Regions from separate parts of the Janthinobacterium sp. PSPC3-1 genome, predicted to be linked through region 1. Evidence: predicted binding sites of a transcription regulator. Region 1 holds the regulator's gene; each other region holds the start of a gene.

Region 1 (3,195 bases):
TGACCATGCTGCCTTCGCCGCCGCGCGCGATCAGCTCGCTGGTGGCCGGATTGGCGTTGGCTGCGCGCGGCTGCAGCAGCTTGGCAGGATCGGGATGCAGCACGTACAGCGGCACCTTGCCTTGCGTGAGGATGAAGTAATAGCCGTTCTTGCCGACCTTGGTCGTGCGCAGGTCGCCCAGCAGGTTGTCCTTGTACAGGCGCAGCACGCCGATCACGATGCCGGCCACTTCACCGTTGGCGCCCAGCACCGGCGCGACCATCTGCACGATCGGCATCCCGCTTTTCTTGCCCAGCAAGGGTTCGGTGATCATCGGCTGGCGCGTGCGCATGACGGTGCGGAAATAGTCGCGGTCGCCCACCTCGACGCCGCTGCGGCCCGGTACTTCGGGCACGTCGCTGATCACCTTGCCGCGCGCATCGAGCACCAGCACGTCGTCGAACAGGGCCAGCATGGCGCGCTGCTCATAGTACTGGCGCAACTGGGCCGGCTGCGCCATCAGCGCGGCCGGCTGGCGGCGCGCCGTTTCGCTGATCACGTCGAGCAGCATGCCGAGCTTGTCGTCGAGTTCCTCGGCGGTGCGGTCGATCATCGCCGTCTGCTGGCTTAATAGTACCTTGGTGAAATCGTCGCGCATGCGCTGCACTTGCACCAGGGTCACCAGGGCGATCATGGCGATCGAGGTCAGGCTGGTGGCCAGCGCGACTTTTGCTTTAATGCCCAGAGGCTTCATCATTTCCTTATCCTTGGCAAACGGGCAAGCGGCACAAGCGCGCTGCGAGAGATGCTATGAGGAATTCTCCTATCAATACATCAACTTGGCAAGCGTGTGCTTGTGGCGGGGTTGCCATGAAAATAAATGACGAAAGTCGTTTATTCGGCGTATTTCGCCGAAATTGGCACACTACCTCTGCATATACAGTAAACTTGTTGTTGTATTTTATAAAAGGTACTCACCATGACACCAGAGCTCTTGACGCCAACCCTGCCCACCGTGAACGTGGAAGTGTTGCGTGCGCGTTGCGCGACGTGCAGCATGCACCAGTTGTGTCTGCCCATGGGACTCGATGTGGGTGACATGGACCGTCTCGACCAGATTATCGGCCGGCGCCGCAAGGTGGTGCGCGGCGCCTCGCTGTTCCGTATCGGCGACGCGTTCCAGAACCTGTATGCGATCCGCCTCGGTCATTTCAAGACCTACCAGATCAACCAGGGTGGCGAAGAACAGGTGACCGGTTTCCAGATGGCCGGCGAACTGCTGGGCATGGACGCCATCAGCGCCGATCGCCATCATTGCAATGCGGTGGCGCTGGAAGACAGCGAAGTGTGTGAAATTCCATTTTCCAGCCTGGAACAATTGCTGGGCAATATGCCGACCCTGCTGCGCCATTTCCACCGCATGATGAGCCAGGAAATCACGCGCGAGCAAAGCGTGATGCTATTGCTGGGCAATATGCAGGCGACGCAGCGCTTTGCCGCCTTTATCGTCAACCTGGCATCGCGCTATGAAGCGCGCGGCTATTCGGGCAGCAATTTCCAGCTGCGCATGTCGCGCGAGGAAATTGGCAACTACCTGGGCCTGACGATCGAAAGCATCAGCCGTTTGCTGTCGAAATTCAAGAAGGAAGGCTGGCTGCGCGTGTCGAACCGCGAGATTGAAATCCTGCAGCCGGCCAAACTCAAGGCGATTACGGCCGGCACCGACGTCTGCAAATAATTACAGTTCCTTGTCGGCCTGGATGGTGATGTCGCGCTGGGCCGGCCAGGTCCAGATGCCCGACAGGCGCCACACGCGCTGCTGGTCTTCCACCAGCACCTGCCAGCGGCTGCGTTCGAGCATCGGCAGCGATACCGAAAAATTGCCGTCCGCATCGGGCTGCACCATCAGCCGGATATCTTTTTCCGGCAAGGTGGCGTGCGCCAGGTGCAGCAGCAAAGGCTGTTGGTAGGCCTTGCCGAAACTGTGCACGGAACCGGTGATGCGCGATTGCGCCACGTCGTAGGCCAGGCTGGTATCCATCGCCAGGTCGCTGGCGACGGTGTCGCGGCGCAAGTCCTGGTTGATCGCCTTGCCTTTCTTGTAGTAGTCGCCCACCACCAGCGCATCGGGTTGCGTAAACGCGATGTACCCCATGAAGCTGCCGACGACGACCGACAGGCCGGGGCCGATCATCAGCAGCCAAGGCCAGCGGTGCTTGTACCAGGGATCGACGGGAGCTTGCAGTTTGGCGGTCTTGGACATGGGTGTTTCTCCTGATTCAACACGGCGCCAGGCAAGGCCAGGCGCCGCTTCTTGGTTTAACGCGGCACGATGAATACCGCGCTTTCGCGCACATGCAAGGACGGATCGTCGAGCGACTGCAGCTCGATATGGATCTTGTTCGAGCCCTTCTCGCCGACGCCGTGCGGCACGCGCAAACGCACCGGCCAGCCCAGCGTTTCGGTCGGCTGCAGGGTCACTTCCTCGCGCGTGACCAGGCTCAAGCCTGGCAAGCCGGACACGCCGATCCTGAAGTGCTGCTGCTCTTCCGAGGTGTTCATGATCTGCAGGCGATACACGTTTTCGATCATGCCGTCTTCGACTTCGCGGCCCATCGAACCCCGGTCGCGGATGACGTCCATTTTCAGGGGCGTGCGCAGGAACAGCGAGGTACAGACGGCGATGATGATCAGCCCCAGGATCGAGGTGTAGATCAGCACGCGCGGGCGCATGGCGCGCCGGCGGATCTGCTTCGAGCTGAAGTTGTTTTCCATCGCATGGTCGGTGCTGTAGCGGATCAGCCCGCGCGGCCGCTCGACCTTGTCCATCACGCTGTTGCAGGCGTCGACGCAGGCGGCGCAGCCGATGCATTCATATTGCAGGCCGTTGCGGATATCGATGCCGGTCGGACACACCTGCACGCACAGGGTGCAGTCGATGCAGTCGCCCAGCGCTTTTTCCGTCCCCTCCTTGGCCGCCTTCTTGTTCAGTGCACCGCGCGGCTCGCCGCGTTTGTCATCGTAGGTGATGATCAGGGTGTCCTGATCGAACATGGCGCTCTGGAAGCGCGCATACGGGCACATGTATTTGCACACCTGTTCGCGCAGCCAGCCCGCGTTGCCGTAGGTGGCCAGGCTGTAGAACAGAATCCAGAACCATTCCCACGGGCCGAAGTTAAAGGTGCGCACTTCCTGCACCAGGTCCTGGATCGGCGT
Region 2 (3,195 bases), on a different contig from region 1:
GGCAGGCCGAGCGCCGCGTGCGGGCCTGGGCCGGCAAGGGCATGCCGGTGGCCGAGCGCGAGCTGGCCCTGGTCTACCAGCCGCGCCCGGAGCGACGCGCCGACGCCCTGCGCCTGTTCGAACAGGCGGCGCGCGCCGGCGATACGGAAGCGGCCTTCGAGATGGGCCAGATGCTGCGCCCGGGCGCGCCTGGCCAGGCCTGGTCCTGGTACCGCATGGCGGCCAAGCGGCAGCACGCCAGGGCGGCGCTGATGCTGGGCCTGCTTGCCGCGAATGGCGAAGGGGTGGCCAAGAACCCGGTCGAGGCGGCGCGCTGGCTGGCCGTCGCCAGCGAACTGGGCAATCCTCACGCCATGTTTTTGCTGTACAACGCGTATCGCGAAGGCCGTGGCGTCGAGCAAGACGCCGACAAGGGCCTGGCGCTGCTGGAGGAGGCCGCGCACCATGACTATCCGCCTGCCATCCAGGAGCTGGCCATGACGGTGCAGGCCGACGACGCGCTGCGCGCCGGCCATCTGCTCAAGGAGGCCACCGAGCACCGGCATAACAACTGGAACCGGTTCTGAGCGCCTGATCTTCACCTGATCTTTAGAGAGTGGCGGATTCTGGCGCTCTGCCGGTATGATCTGGGTACTTATAATAAAGAAAGAGTCCAATGAAAAAGCTCACCACCGCCTTCGGCGCGCCTGTCGTCGACAACCAGAATATCCAGACCGCCGGCCCGCGCGGCCCCGCCCTGCTGCAAGATGTCTGGTTCCTGGAAAAACTGGCCCATTTCGACCGCGAAGTGATTCCCGAGCGCCGCATGCACGCCAAGGGTTCCGGCGCCTACGGCACGTTTACCGTCACGCACGACATCACGCGCTACACGCGCGCCAAAATCTTCGGCCAGGTCGGCAAGCAAACGCCGCTGTTCGCCCGCTTCTCGACCGTGGCCGGCGAACGGGGCGCGGCCGATGCGGAACGCGATATCCGCGGTTTCGCCCTCAAGTTCTACACGGAAGAAGGCAACTGGGACCTGGTGGGCAATAACACGCCCGTGTTTTTCATGCGCGACCCGCTCAAGTTTCCCGACCTGAACCACGCCATCAAGCGCGATCCGCGCACCGGCTTGCGCAACGCCAACAGCAACTGGGATTTCTGGAGTTCGCTGCCCGAAGCGCTGCACCAGATCACCGTGGTGATGAGCGACCGCGGCCTGCCGCGCAGCTTCCGCCACATGCACGGTTTCGGCAGCCATACCTTCAGCTTCCTGAATGCGCAAAACGAGCGCTTCTGGGTCAAGTTCACCTTCAAGACCCAGCAAGGCATCGCCAACCTGACCGACGCCGAAGCCGAGGCGCTGGTCGGCAAGGACCGCGAAAGCTCGCACCGCGACCTGTACGAGAGCATCGAAAACAAGGATTTCCCGCGCTGGACCCTGTTCGTGCAGATCATGCCCGAGCACGAAGCGGGCAGCTACCATATCAACCCGTTCGACCTGTCGAAGGTGTGGCCGCACGGCGACTATCCCTTGATCGAAGTGGGCGTGCTGGAACTGAACCGCAATGCCGACAATCACTTTGCCGAAGTCGAACAGGCCGCCTTCAACCCGGCCAACGTGGTGCCGGGCATCAGCTTTTCGCCGGACAAGATGTTGCAAGGCCGTCTGTTCTCGTATGGCGATGCACAGCGCTACCGCCTGGGCGTGAACCACAGCCTGATCCCGGTCAACGCGCCGAAATGCCCGTTCAACAGCTACCACCGCGACGGCCAGATGCGGGTCGACGGCAACCACGGCGGCACCCTGTCGTACGAGCCGAACAGCGCCCAGGAATGGGCCGAACAGCCGGACTTCCGCGAGCCGCCGCTGTCGATCGAAGGTGCGGCCGATCACTGGAACCACCGCGTCGATGAAGATTATTATTCGCAGCCACGGGCACTGTTCCGCCTGATGACGCCGGAACAGCAGCAAGCGCTGTTCGACAATACGGCGCGCGCCATTTCGGGTGCATCGACGCAAGTCAAGGAGCGTCATATCGGCAACTGCACCCTGTGCGACCCGCAATATGGCGCCGGCGTGGCCGAAGCGATTGCTCGCCTGAGCAAATAAAGCCGGCCGCCAGTTCCCTGCCCCGGCCGCGCCGGTGGCAGGGCATTGTATATACACGATAGTTCCGCTTTTTCAATTGAGCCACATCAGGCATCCCCGCAGGTCCAGCGTCCTATACTGCTTTCATCGACCGCATGCAGGGCGCATGGAAGGGGAACATGACAAGCTCACGGATGACACTGGCGACCGGCGTGGCGGACCAGGACGGCGGCAACGAAGTCCTGCGCGCGCAATTCCTGCGCGGCATGGCCGGCTTCAACGAGGCCCACCGCGCCGTGGGCTGGAGCGGGCGCTTCGACGATTTCCTGGCCCAGGTGCTGCCCGGACGCGCCGCCCTGCTGGGCCGCAGTGCCCATGAATATGTGTGGGACATGCTGCGCGCCAGCGGCCATGACGACGCCGGCGGCCAGTTTCACTGCAGTCTGTTCGACGATGAGCTGTTTGGCATCGATGTCGCCATCGGCCGGGTGGCCGCCTATTTCAAGGCAGCCGCGGCCGGCTCGGAAGTGGGCCGGCGCATGCTGCTGTTGCTGGGCCCGCCTTCGGGCGGCAAGTCCACCCTGGTGATCCTGCTCAAGCGGGGCCTGGAAGCGTACAGCCACAGCGACGACGGCGCGCTGTATGGCATCGCCGGCTGCCCGGTGCATGAATCGCCGCTGCACCTGGTGCCAGATGGCATGCGCAGCGACTTTCGCGACAGCTATGGCGTCGCGCTGCACGGCGAGCTGTGTCCGCACTGCCGCGCGCGCCTGGACGAGCAGTACCAGGGCGACTTTTTGCAGATGCCGGTCGAGCGCATCGTGCTGTCCGAGGCGGGCCGCTGCGGCATCGGCACTTATGCGCCGCACGACCCGACCACCGCCGACCTGGCCGACCTGGTCGGTTCGGTCGACCTGTCCAAGGTGGCGCAGTATGGCGACGAGGGCGATCCGCGCGCCTGGTCCTGGTCGGGCGCCGTGTATGCGGCCAGCCGCGGCATGCTGGAAATGATCGAAATCCTCAAGGTCAAGCGCGAATTCCTGTATCTGCTGCTGACGCTGACGCAAGAAAAAAACGTCAAGGTCTCGCGTTTTCCGCTGATCTACCTCGATGAAACCATCATC
Region 3 (3,195 bases), on a different contig from region 1:
AACGCCTTTTCGCTGCCGGTCAGCACGATGCAGCCGATATTCTCGTCGGCGTCGAACTTGAGCAGCGCGTCGCCCAGCTCGTTCATCATGCGCTCGTTCAAGGCATTCAGGGCCTTGGGACGGTTCAGGCGTATCAGCGCGACTTTGTCCTGGATTTCGATGATCAGGTCTTCGTATTGCATGGTGTCTCCTCTTGATGAACGGTGCTGACGATTGTAGCGGCTAATGGCGGCGCCACTGCGGCAGCGCTGTTATTATTATCAACCTGCTCACCCACCTCGACGCGTGCCGTATTTTCTCCACCCTATTCCACTCTCTGACCAGCCGCCTGCGCGGTGACGGTTCCGCCGCCACCGTCAATTTCCGCCGCCTGTGGTTCAGCAACGGCCTCAATTGCTTTGGCGCCCAGATCACTTCGCTGGCCCTGCCTCTGTGCGCGGTATTGCTGCTGCATGCGACGCCGGAACAGATGGGCATCCTGGTCGCCTTGCAGGCGCTGCCGTTTGCGCTGTTCGGCCTGCCCGTCGGCGTGCTGCTGGACCGGCGCAGCAAGCATCCGATCATGCTGTTCAGCGAGAGCATGTCGGGCCTGGCGCTGGCCAGCGTGGCGGTGGCGTACTGGTGCGGCGTGCTGTCGATGCCGTGGCTGTATATCGTGGGTTTTATTATCGGCACCGGTTTCGTGGTCGGCGGCGGCGCCGAACAGGTGTTTTTGACTTTTCTCGTCGGGCGCGACGGCTTGATCGATGCGCAATCGAAATTTGCCGCCACGGAATCGGCCTCGCGCCTGATCGGACCGGGCATGGCGGGCGTGCTGGTGCAAACCCTGTCAGCGCCAGTCGCCATCCTGTGCACGGCCTGCGGCTATCTGATTTCCGTATTCAATTTGCGCGCCATGAGCGTGCGCGATCCGCGTCCCGCGCCGTCGCATAATCACCCCTTGCGCGATATTGCCGATGGGCTGCTGTTTGTCTGGCGCGAACCGCTGCTGCGCGCGCTGGCCTGGGGCGCCGGCGTCTGGCACTTTTTGTTTTACGCCAGCATGGCCTTGACGGTGCTGTTCGCCACGCATGACCTGGGCATGAGTCCCGGCGTGCTGGGCATGGCGCAAATGCTGGGCGGCGCCGGCGTGCTGGTCAGCGCCATCGTCGTCAAACCGCTGACGCGCCGTTATGGCGCCGGCAAGGTAATCCTGATCGGCCTGGCGTCGACCTCGCTGTGCTTCGTGCTGACGCCGGCGATACCGGCCAACCTGTTCGGCAGCGCCACCGCCAGTGCGGCGGCGTATGCCGTGCTGATGTTCTTTTTCGATTGCGGCGTGATGCTGTTCTTTATTCCCTACCTGGGCCTGCGCCAGAAAGTCACGCCCGACGCCATGCTGGGACGGATGACCTCGACCATGCGCTTTTTGACGGTGGCCACGGCGCCGCTGGGCGCGCTGGCGGCCGGCTGGGTGGCCGAGCACTTCGGCGTGCGCAGCGGCATGGCCTGCATCGCGGCCGGCAGCATCCTGCTCACGATCGCGATGGTGTGGGGCACGCCGCTACGCAAGGCGCGCGGCTGAAGCACAAAATCGATAGAGGGTGTATAAGATTGCTTTGCCGACACTATTCAACACGAAGCCGGCCAGACTTGATTTATATCAAGGATTTCCTCCGGGTAAATCCATAAGCTGCAAATATTTCCAAGGAGCACATTATGTTCAAGACGATCCTCTTCCCTACCGACGGCTCGCCGCTGTCCGACCAGGCCGCCAATACCGCCATCGCCTTCGCCCAATTGAACCAGGCCAAGCTGGTCGCCGTCAGCGTGGTGCAGCCATTTCCGTTTTCGCCGATGGCCGACGGCGGCATCGTGCTCGACGCCAGCCTGTACGAGCAGCAGATGAATGAATCGGCGCAGCGCGCGATCGAGAAAATCGGCGAGGCCGCGCGCGCCGCCAACGTGCCGTTCGAAGGCGTGGTCGCGCTGTCGCCCAGCCCGCACGAGGAAATCGTCAATACGGCGCAAGCCTATCAGTGCGACATCATCCTGATGGCCTCGCATGGCCGCAAGGGCCTGAACAAATTGTTCGTGGGCAGCGAAACACAAAAAGTGTTGGCGCATACCCACCTGCCTGTCATGGTATTGCGTTAAACATTACTGCAAGCACTACTGCGGCTGCTTCGGCAGCAGCACCCACACCATGCCGCTCTGCTTCATGCGGCCGGCATTCTCGGCCGCTTCCGCGCCGAAGCCAAAGAAATAATCGACCCGGATCGGCCCGCGGATGGCGCCGCCCGTGTCCTGCGCCATCACCAGGCGCTGCATCGGGATATCGCTGTTCGCCTGCGTGGTCGACAGGAACACGGGCACGCCCAGCGGCACGAAACGCGAGTCGATGGCCACCGAGCGCTGCGGCGTCAGCGGCACGCCCAGCGCGCCTTTCGGCCCCACCTTCGGATCGGGCAAGCGCTCTTCCTTGAAGAACACATAGCTGGGATTGGCGTTGAACAGCTCGTCCTTGCGGGTCGGATGGCCTGCGATCCAGGCCTTGATGCCCTGCGCCGAGGCCTGGCTCATGGTCAATTCTCCCTTGTCGACCAGGTAGCGGCCGATCGACTGGTAGGGATGGCCATTCTGATCCGCATAGGCCACGCGCACGGTTTCCTGGGTGTCGGTCAGCTGCACCCTGCCGCTGCCCTGCACCTGCAGAAAAAACGCTTCCACCTCATCGTCGACCCACAGCAATTCCTTGCCCGTCACGGAGGTGGCGCGCTCGATATCGGCGCGCGTGGCATATGGCACCACTTTCTTGCCGACCAGCTTGCCGCGCAGCCGCATGTTTTTCAGTTCCGGATACACGCTGGACAAGTCCACCGTCACCAGATCGTCCGGCACCTTGTACAGCGGCGTCTGGTATGGCCCGCCGCGTTTGCGCGCGCCATGCAGCAGCGGTTCGTAATAGCCTGTCACCAGGCCGGAATTGGCCCCATCGGCGGCGACCATCTGGTTCGGCACGAAAAACGCTTCGAAGAACTGGCGGATCGCCTTGTCGCTGTCGGCATTGACCTGGCGCGCAATCGTGCATGACTCTTTCCAGTCGGGCCGCTTGACCAGCACGGCGCACGAGGCCATGAAGGCGGGCCAGGCCGCGCGCACGTCGTCGCGGGCCCAGCCGGGCAAGGCGGCAAAGCCGACCGGCACAAAAGTGGG
Region 4 (3,195 bases), on a different contig from region 1:
AGCTGGAAAAAGACGACGCCGTCGCCTTTTTCACGGAACAATATAAACGCATGCTGACCGATAACTTCAACGACTATATCGCCAACTTCGACAAGTACACGCAGCCTGCGGCAGCACCGCAGGCTTGATGATGGCAGCGGACGGCGGCCGTCAGGCGTCGTCCCTGCCCGCCAGGTAATTGTTCTTCACGCGCACATAGTGCTCGGCCGAGTAGCCCAGGTAGGCGATCTCGGCCTCGGTCAACGCGCGCACCTTGACGGCCGGCCGGCCCACGTACAGGTGGCCGCTTTCCAGCACCTTGCCCGGCGACACCAGGCTGCCGGCGCCCAGCATCACGTTTTTCTCCACCACCACGTCATCCATCACGATGCTGCCCATGCCGATCAGGCATTCGTCGCCGATGGTGCAGCCGTGCAGGATCACCGAGTGGCCGATGGTCACGTATTTGCCGATGGTCAAGGGCGAGCCGTCGGGCTTGGCGGCATTTTTATGCGACACATGGCCCATGGAAAAATCCTGGATATTGCTGCCCTCGCCGATCACGATGCGGTTGACGTCGCCGCGCAGCACGCTATTGCACCAGATCGAACAGTCGTCGCCGATCCGTACATCGCCGATCACCTGGGCCGTGTCGTGCAGGTAGACGCGCTCACCGAGAACTGGGCGGGTATTCAGGTAGGAACTCAAAGGCATGGTGGTCTCGTTTGATCACAAATGTAAATTGTATGCGGCGGCAAGAAAAAACGGGCAAAAAAAATCCGGCTGATAGCAGCCGGATTGTGACGAGACGGTAAAGCTTAGAAACGATACCCCACGCCAACGCCGAACAGATATGGATCAACCTTGACTTTGCTGACTTTCGCGCCGCTGATGAACACGTCGCTCTGGATCTGCACTTTCTTGACGTCGAAGTTCAGCGACCAGTTTTTGTCGAGTTTGTAGTCGACACCGGCTTGCAGCGAGTAACCCCAGCTGTCGTGTTCCAGGCGGCCGGCGCCACCCAGCAGTTTCACGTCGGAGATATTGGTGTAGTTCACGCCGGCGCCCACATACGGGCTGAATTGTTTCTCGGGCATGAAGTGGTATTGCAGCGACAGGGTCGGCGGCAAGTGCTTGAAGGTGCCGATCTTGGCGCCGTCAAGTTTGACGTCGTGTTTTTGCGGGTAGGTCAGGATCAGTTCAGCAGCGATATTGGGGGTAAAGAAATACGAGATATCGATTTCAGGGATCGTTTTGTCGCTGACGTGAATACGGTCGGATGCACCGACGCCACCAACAGGAGCAGATTTGTTGGCCGTATCGATTTGCACCACACGGGCGCGGACCAGCCATGGGCTTTCCTGTGCCATTGCGTTGCCGGCGAATGCGCCGATGGCGGCCAAAACGATTGCTGCTTTAGTTGCGGACTTTTTCATTCTGTTTCCCTCTTTTTTGTCGTTAAGTAACGCAGCGAAGTCTAAGAGTGCGGTGCAGCAAAAACTTTGATCCACATCAAATAGTGCCGGAAGGCAGAAAATGGCCCCAGTTTTCCTTGCACAGGTCAAAAAAATGATGCGTCGCAAGGTAAGGTCAAGCCGGCGCACTCAACAAATGAGAATAGTAATGATTATCATTTGCGATATAATATGCCCTTACCTGGCGTTCATATAAGGGATGGGAGACATGGATATATTGAGGGAACTGCGTGAATCGGGGCTGAAAGTAACGATACCGCGCCTGCGGATTCTGCAGCTGTTTCAAGAAGGAACAATCAAGCACCTGAGTGCGGACGATGTCTATAAACTCTTGCTGGCTGAAAAGATCGATGTGGGCCTGGCCACCATCTACCGGGTGCTGATGCAATTTGCCGAAGCGGGCATTCTGTTTCGCCGCCATTTCGAATCGGGCCATGCCGTATTCGAACTGAACCAAGGCCAGCACCATGACCACCTGGTCTGCACCGGCTGCGGCAAGGTCGATGAATTCGTCGACGAGGGCATCGAATTGCGCCAGCACGAAATTGCCACCGAGCGCGGCTTCGTGCTGCATGAGCACGCCTTGTCGCTGTACGGCACCTGCGCCGACTGCACGGCAAAAAAAGTTCCTCCACGCAAGCCCTGAAGGCGGCCTCGCGGCCAGGCTATACAATGCGGCAACGTTGAAAGGATGCCGCATGTATATCGGAGAACTGGCGCGCCTGACGGGCGCCACCCCCAAGGCCCTGCGCCACTACGAAGCGCTGGGCCTGCTGGGTGAAGTGCGGCGGGCCGGCGCCTACCGCCGCTACTCGCAGCAGGACCTGGCGCAGGTGACCCTGATCCGCCAGGCGCAGGCGCTGGGCTTCCGGCTGGCCGAACTGCTGCCCATCCTGGCCGGCATTGACACCGACTGGGCCGCGCTGGGCCGGCATATCGCCGCCAAGCGCTCGCAGCTGCAGGAAGAGATCGCCCGGCTGCAAGCACTCGATGCGCGCTTGCTGGCCATCGATGGGGAAATCAAGGATTGCCTGCAACGCGCTTGACTCTGCCCCCAGGGGCAGGCCTCATGATGGGCACTGCTCATTTCATGAAAGCCGCCCTCATGCGCACACGTATCCTGGTCATCCTCGGCCACCCATCGAACGACAGTTTCTGCGCCGCCCTGGCCGACGCCTATCTCGACACCGCGCGGGCGGCCGGCCACGAGGTGCGCGAACTGCGCCTGGGCCAGCTGGATTTTGACCCCATCCTGCACCAGGGCTACCGCCAGGTGCAGCCGCTGGAAGCGGACCTGCTGGCCGCGCAGGAAGCAATCAGCTGGGCCGGGCACCTGGTCTTCGTTTATCCGATCTGGTGGGGCGGCGCGCCGGCCCTGCTGAAGGGCTTTGTCGACCGCGTGTTCCTGCCCGGCTATGCCTTCCAATACCGTCCCGGCAAGGCCTTCCCGGCGCAGCTGCTGACGGGACGCACGGCCCAGCTGCTGGTGACGATGGATACGCCGCCGTGGTACTTCCGCTGGGTGTACCGCATGCCGGGCATCCATCAACTGCGCAAGACGACCCTGGAATTTTGCGGCATCAAGCCGGTGAAAGTGGCCAGTTTCGGCCCCATCCTGAACTCGACAGAACAGCAGCGCGCACGCTGGCGGGCACAGGCAAGCGCGCTGGCCGCCAGGCTGGCCTGAACCACAAGGCTTGCCATATAGCTATATTTCATACGCGTTTGGCAAGCTGGTAAT

What was found. The regulator FNR, encoded in region 1, switches genes on or off when oxygen is low (the NO sensors DNR and NnrR bind a similar motif). The targets are predictions, from matches to a motif close to TTGATNNNNATCAA.
Region 2: a site for FNR is predicted at 2,169-2,182, ahead of ACP7B7_RS18660 (serine protein kinase). Genes of this name have one in related genera too.
Region 3: a site for FNR is predicted at 1,633-1,646, ahead of ACP7B7_RS02560 (universal stress protein). Genes of this name have one in related genera too.
Region 4: a site for FNR is predicted at 1,482-1,495, ahead of ACP7B7_RS05390 (OmpW/AlkL family protein). Genes of this name have one in related genera too.

What each region holds. Positions count from the first base shown of each region.
Region 1 is NZ_JAFCTQ010000031.1:64,023-67,217, reverse strand. Features, by position in the region: gene ACP7B7_RS24600 (response regulator) at 1-736, opposite strand, end outside; gene fnr (fumarate/nitrate reduction transcriptional regulator Fnr) at 959-1,717, shown strand; gene ACP7B7_RS24590 (FixH family protein) at 1,718-2,242, opposite strand; gene ccoG (cytochrome c oxidase accessory protein CcoG) at 2,299-3,195, opposite strand, start outside.
Region 2 is NZ_JAFCTQ010000018.1:41,361-44,555, forward strand. Features, by position in the region: gene ACP7B7_RS18650 (tetratricopeptide repeat protein) at 1-566, shown strand, start outside; gene ACP7B7_RS18655 (catalase) at 656-2,092, shown strand; gene ACP7B7_RS18660 (serine protein kinase) at 2,251-3,195, shown strand, end outside.
Region 3 is NZ_JAFCTQ010000002.1:76,540-79,734, forward strand. Features, by position in the region: gene ACP7B7_RS02550 (enoyl-CoA hydratase) at 1-182, opposite strand, end outside; gene ACP7B7_RS02555 (MFS transporter) at 371-1,564, shown strand; gene ACP7B7_RS02560 (universal stress protein) at 1,699-2,136, shown strand; gene ACP7B7_RS02565 (murein transglycosylase A) at 2,152-3,195, opposite strand, start outside.
Region 4 is NZ_JAFCTQ010000003.1:185,536-188,730, reverse strand. Features, by position in the region: gene ACP7B7_RS05400 (DUF3144 domain-containing protein) at 1-128, shown strand, start outside; gene ACP7B7_RS05395 (gamma carbonic anhydrase family protein) at 151-693, opposite strand; gene ACP7B7_RS05390 (OmpW/AlkL family protein) at 798-1,415, opposite strand; gene fur (ferric iron uptake transcriptional regulator) at 1,663-2,100, shown strand; gene ACP7B7_RS05380 (MerR family transcriptional regulator) at 2,153-2,500, shown strand; gene ACP7B7_RS05375 (NAD(P)H-dependent oxidoreductase) at 2,560-3,141, shown strand.